DNA from 2 places in the Marinobacter sp. P4B1 genome. Region 2 is predicted to be linked to the other one. Evidence: predicted binding sites of a transcription regulator. Region 2 holds the regulator's gene; the other holds the start of a gene.
The links. The regulator sigma-54, encoded in region 2, starts transcription at its own class of promoters, with help from an activator protein. The targets are predictions, from matches to a motif close to ANTGGCATNNANNTTGCTNT.

Region 1 (3,207 bases), on a different contig from region 2:
TATCGCAGACCCGGACCAGGTTGAAGATATTATTCGGATGATCAACGACATGGGTATCCAGGTGTGCGAAGAAACACCGGACGCCGATACCCTGCTGATGACCGAAGGCGATTCCACCGCAGACGAAGCCGCTGCCGCAGAAGCCGCCGCAGCCCTTGCCGCCGTGGAAACCGACGCCGGCCGCACCACCGACCCGGTGCGCATGTACATGCGCGAAATGGGTACTGTTGAACTGCTGACCCGCGAAGGCGAAATCGTTATCGCCAAGCGCATCGAAGAAGGCATCCGCGACGTCATGGCCGCCGTTGCCCACTTCCCGGGCACAGCTGGCACCGTAATCCAGGCCTACGACCGCATCATCGAGAACGAAGGCCGCATCAGCGACATCGTAACCGGCTTCCTTGACCCGGACGACGCCGAGCCGTTCATGGGCGAAGAAACCACCGAAGATACCTCTTCGGACGATTCCGACAGCGATGACGATGACGACGACACCTCCAGCGATGACGACAACGACAACGGCCCGGATCCGGAAGAGACCCGCCTGCGCTTCGAACTGCTGAAAGAAAAGCTCGACGCCGCCAACAAGGCCCTGGACAAGCACGGCCGCGGCCACAAGAAAACCCAGGAAGCCCTGAACGAACTGGGCCAGGTTTTCGCCCCGTTCAAACTGGCCAACAAGGCGTTTGACGAGCTGGTGAACGTGGTTCGCTCCACCAACGACCTGGTGCGCGAGAACGAGCGGGCGATCATGCAGATCTGCGTACGCGACTGCAAAATGCCCCGCAAAGACTTCATCAAGTGGTTCCCGGGCAACGAAATCGACCTTGAGTGGGCGAAAGAAATCGCCGCCACCAAGAAGCCATACGCCGCTGCCATCGGCGAGCGCATTGACGAAATCGTACGCCTGCAGAAACGCATCCAGAACGTGCAGACCGAAGTGGACCTGGACGTGGTCGACATCAAGGAAATCAACCGTCGCGTTTCTATCGGCGAAGCCAAGGCCCGCCGTGCCAAGAAAGAAATGGTCGAGGCCAACCTGCGTCTGGTTATCTCCATTGCCAAGAAGTACACCAACCGTGGCCTTCAGTTCCTGGACCTGATTCAGGAAGGCAACATCGGCCTGATGAAGGCCGTCGACAAGTTTGAATACCGTCGTGGCTACAAGTTTTCTACCTACGCCACCTGGTGGATCCGTCAGGCCATCACCCGCTCTATCGCGGACCAGGCCCGCACTATCCGGATTCCGGTGCACATGATCGAGACGATCAACAAGCTGAACCGCATTTCCCGCCAGATGCTGCAGGAAATGGGCCGCGAGCCCACACCGGAAGAGCTTGGCGAGCGCATGGAAATGCCGGAAGACAAGATCCGCAAGGTACTGAAGATCGCCAAAGAGCCGATCTCCATGGAAACGCCAATCGGTGACGATGAAGACAGCCATCTGGGCGATTTCATCGAAGATATCCAGGCCCTGTCGCCGGTGGATTCCGCCACCGCCGAAGGTCTGCGCGAAGCGACCCGCTCCGTGCTGGCCGGCCTGACCGCTCGCGAATCCAAGGTGCTGCGCATGCGCTTCGGTATCGAGATGAACACCGACCACACCCTGGAAGAAGTCGGCAAGCAGTTCGACGTAACCCGTGAGCGTATCCGTCAGATCGAAGCCAAGGCCCTGCGCAAACTGCGCCATCCTTCCCGCTCCGATCACCTGCGCGGCTTTATTGACGATCAGGGCAACGGTTAATCCGCAACACAGTAGCGGGCGCCACCCCTCGCGGGTATAATGGCGCCCGTTTTCCTTTCCGGGCCTATAGCTCAGTTGGTTAGAGCAGGGGACTCATAATCCCTTGGTCGCTGGTTCGAGTCCAGCTGGGCCCACCATTTCTTTCTATTCTCCCGCTGCCTTCCGAAGCCGCCACAACCACACCGTCAAAAAACTTTACACATCACTTTCAGAACTTCCAAAAACACTCCTGAATACAAACAACTACGAAGCTGGCACACATACTGCTACCTTTCTAGCGAGAAAGGACAAGGTTGCGAACCGCAACGAAGGAGTGTCACGTGAACCGTTCAACGATAACCAAAACACTATTGCTTGCCGGTATGGCTGCGGCCGGCTCGCTTGGCATGGCCGGCGCCCATGCTGCTACCATCGAGATTCTCTGCACGGCATCCGAGCCTTGCGGCCAATCGTCTGGCACTACCGCCGACGGCACCATCTTCGAAGCTGCTGCGAACCCGACAGAGCCTTCCACCGGAACCGGGGTTTTCAAGCCCTTTGTTCGGGTTCAGGCCCAAGGCAATAGCGACACCCAAAGCGGCTACAATACCGACTATTCGCCAGACAATGGTATAAATTTTGACACTAAATCCGGCATCTGGACCCACTCCGTCTTGTTTGGCGATCTGGGCACCGTCGACATCGGGGGGCTGTCCTACTACCAGTTTTCCATGGACGCCAATGAAGAAGGCGGAAGGAAAAACCAGATTGACCTGACCGAAATCCAGATTTTCCTCGGTGGTGACGACCTTCGAATTCCAGAAAACAATGGCGGCTACACCGGCACCCAGTTCGATGGCAGCGCATCGGACAACTTCCTGGCGGGCTATGCCCCGGTCTGGAACCTGGATAATGCTCTGAACGGAGACGTTACTGTTATCCTGCAGGCCAGTATCTGCGACAATCCGGGGCAGTGCGGTAGCGGGAAGGGAGACCTCAATTTGTTCATTCTCGACAGCCTGCTGCAAGGCGATACCGATGATTACTTTGTATTCTACACAGAGTACGACCGGGTGGGCTCTGGCTTCGAGGAATGGAATTACCTCGCAAGAACCATCCCCGTCCCCGAGCCCGGAACCCTGGCCCTGTTCGGCCTGGGCCTTGCTGGCCTGATCGCCTCACGCCGCAAACTGCAGAAGTAACCAAAAGCCTGTGTCGGGAAACTTTACATAGCACCCCGGCACAGGTTTTTACCCGACTATTACGCTACATAACACCCCGTCACATTTATCAAACAACACGATTTATCCCTTTCTTTTTGCCCCGCCCAAGAAACATTACGCTACAAAAAATCACACCTGACACCTGTTATTTCAATGGCTTAGCGCTAACTTGAAGTCACGGGCTAGCACTACGTGGTTTTACCGACACTGACCTGTGTCAAAAATGCCAAAGTCCTCATCGGACAAGCCCAATACACTTGC
Region 2 (3,207 bases):
GGAGTCGGCATCCTGGCATTTGCGCAGGCGCTCGCAGAATGCGCTGTCGTTGAAACGTTCGGCAAGCTGGCTCAACAGCTCCAGGTGCTCGCTGGTGGCTTCTTTGGGCACAACCAGGGCGAACACCAGGTCTACCGGCTGGTTGTCGATGGCATCGAAGTCCACCGGCTCGGCCAGGGTCATCAACACTCCGATTACCCGATCCAGGCCTTCCAGGCGGCAGTGGGGTATGGCGATACCCTGCCCGATACCTGTGCTGCCAAGACGCTCCCGGGACACCAAGTTGTTGAAGATGTCGTTATCGTTGAGAGTCTCGTCCTGATAGTGAATCCGCTCGGCAATAAACTCCAACACCCGTTTCTTGCTGGACGCCGGTACCTGGCACAGCGTCAGTGCCGGGGCCAGGATGTTGTCGATGGTCAGGGATGTATCGCTCATGGATTAACTGTGAACCCGTAAAAAAAAGGCTGCGGCCGGTAGCCCTGCCGCAGCTCGTTCGATTGAATTACCCGGTAGCCTGCGCCTGAAGGCGCTTAGCCGTTACCGTGCATCCGGTCTACGTTCTTTTCCTTGTGCTTGAGGATCTGGCGGTCAAGCTTGTCCACCAGGGCATCGATTGCCGCGTACATATCCTCGTTTTCAGCCTTTGCGTGAACCTCGCCACCCACAACGTGGAGGGTAGCTTCGGCCATCTGGCGAACTTTCTCAACTTCCAGCGTCACCTGACAGTTACTGATGTGGTCAAAGTGGCGCTCAAGCTTCTCGAACTTGGTGTTGACGTAATCCTTCAGTGCAGGGGTCAGTTCTACGTGATGGCCTGAAATGTTGAGTTGCATTGGCGTCTCCTGTTGTCATCATGCCGGCGTTCCGCCGGACTGAGTACCAGGGCTTCGTGCCCCGGTGAATATTGGTAAACGATTGTCGGTAAAGGCTTAAACCAGTCGCTTGCGTTCGTTCGAAGGAGGTATGTGCATGGCCTCCCGATACTTGGCCACGGTGCGCCGGGCCACGTTGATACCCTGTTCCCCTAGCATGGCCGCAATTTTGCTGTCGCTCAACGGCTTTTTCGGGGTTTCCTCTGCAATCAGTTTCCTGATCATGGCACGAATTGCCGTAGAGGAACACTCCCCGCCTTCGGCGGTGCCCACGTGGCTGGAGAAGAAATACTTCAGCTCGAAGATGCCCCGGGGTGTGTGCATGTATTTCTGGGTGGTTACCCGGGAGATGGTGGACTCGTGCATCTCCACGGCCTGGGCGATGTCCGACAGGATCAGGGGCTTCATGGCCTCCTCGCCCTGGTCCAGGAAGCCCTGCTGGTGCTCGACAATGCGGGTGGCCACTTTCAGCAGGGTTTCGTTACGGCTCTGCAGGCTCTTGATGAACCACTTGGCTTCCTGCAGCTGGTCGCGCAGGTAGGTGTTGTCGGCGCTGCTGTCGGCCCGGCGAATCAGCGAGGCGTAGCTGGCGTTCACCCGGATGCGCGGGGCAATTTCCGGGTTCAGTTCCACCCGCCACCGGCCTTCATGCTTGCGTACGATCACATCGGGGATTACGTAGTCGGTATCACCGTGATCAATCACATCCCCCGGTTTCGGGTTCAGGCTGGTAATCAGGGCCAGGACTTCCCGCAACTGGTCTTCCTTCAACCGGCTGCGGCGCAGCAGCTGTGCGTAGTCACGGTTGCCCAGCAGGTGCAGGAACTGGGTGACAACCTGGCGCGCCTGGCGCAGCCAGGGGGTGTCCGGTGGCAGCTGGTTCAGCTGGATCAGCAGGCATTCCTGAAGGTCCCGGGCAAACACACCCGGGGGGTCGAAATGCTGCAGCCGGTGCAGCACGGCTTCCACCTCATCCAGGTCCAGTGGGTCTTCATCGCTGTCTTCACGCAGGCCGGCGTGGATTTCGTCCAGCGGCGAGGTGAGATAGCCCCGGTCGTCCACGGCGTCCATCAGGGCGTGCGCGATGGCCTGGTCCCGTTCGCTCAGGGGGGTGAGGTTCAGCTGCCATTCCAGGTGATCCCGCAGGGTTTCCGTAGGGGAGTTGCGGGTTTCGAAGTCCGAGTCGTTCTCGTCGTCGTCTTTTGGAGTGCTGGCCGGGGCGGTTTGGTAGATGTCTTCCCAGGCGGTATCGACCGGCAGGTCGTCAGGAATGGTGTCGGTAATGTCGTTTTCCGAGTTCCAGTCCGGCCCGTTTTCGGATTCGTCCCAGTCGTTGCTGCTTTCCGGGGCGTTGTCATCCTGGGCGCTGGCGGTTTCGTTATCCTGGTCGTCAGAACTTTGCGGTTCGGTGGTGTCATCCGGGCCGTGGTCGTCGTCCTCGGCGGTTTCCAGCATGGGGTTGGAGTCCAGCGCCTGCTGGATTTCCTGCTGGAGATCGAGGGTAGAAAGCTGCAACAAGCGAATGGCCTGCTGCAACTGGGGCGTCATGGTCAGGCTCTGGCCCAGTTTTAGCTGTAACGAGGCTTTCATAACCATGGCTTTAGATCCATAACAGACTGGTATCCCGGTAAAAAATCGAATTTCCTTGCAAGATCTTTGCCGAGTTTACTTGTTACCGTTCTGCAACACAATCAGACCTCGGTGAAAGGGCGGGGCGTTCCGCTTAAAGGCGGAATTCGTCCCCGAGATACACCTCTTTTACCTGCTGGTTGGCGAGGATGGCCTCGGAGTTGCCGGAGGCAATGATGTGGCCGCCGGACACAATGTAGGCGTTCTCACAGATATCCAGGGTTTCCCGCACATTATGGTCGGTAATCAGTACGCCAATGCCCTTATCCCGCAGGTGCCGGATAATGTGTTTGATGTCGCTGACGGAAATGGGGTCTACCCCGGCGAAGGGCTCGTCCAGCAGGATGAAGGCAGGCTCCATGGCCAGGGCCCGGGCAATTTCCACCCGGCGACGTTCGCCACCGGACAGGGCCATGCCGAGGCTGTCCCGGATATGGGTGATGTGAAATTCTTCCAGCAGCTCTTCCAGCTTGGCTTCCCGGCCGGCCCTGTTCAGGCCCTTGCGGGTTTCCAGGATGGCCATGATGTTGTCCCGCACGGTGAGTTTGCGGAATACCGAGGCTTCCTGGGGCAGGTAACCGATACCCTTGCGGGCGCGGCCGTGCATGGGCAGCGGAGTGATGTCCTGGCTGTCGATGGTGATGCGGCCCCGATCTGCCGGCACCAGGCCTACGATCATGTAAAAGCAGGTGGTTTTGCCGGC

Region 1: the regulator sigma-54 is predicted to act here: its motif matches at 1,995-2,014, upstream of AQ621_RS17735 (PEP-CTERM sorting domain-containing protein).

The regions. Positions count from the first base shown of each region.
Region 1 is NZ_LLXM01000002.1:40,720-43,926, forward strand. It holds gene rpoD (RNA polymerase sigma factor RpoD) at 1-1,744, shown strand, start outside; tRNA gene AQ621_RS01045 (tRNA-Ile) at 1,805-1,881, shown strand; gene AQ621_RS17735 (PEP-CTERM sorting domain-containing protein) at 2,065-2,925, shown strand.
Region 2 is NZ_LLXM01000013.1:63,893-67,099, reverse strand. It holds gene ptsN (PTS IIA-like nitrogen regulatory protein PtsN) at 1-438, opposite strand, end outside; gene hpf (ribosome hibernation promoting factor) at 534-836, opposite strand; gene AQ621_RS09775 (RNA polymerase factor sigma-54) at 933-2,465, opposite strand; gene lptB (LPS export ABC transporter ATP-binding protein) at 2,599-3,207, opposite strand, start outside.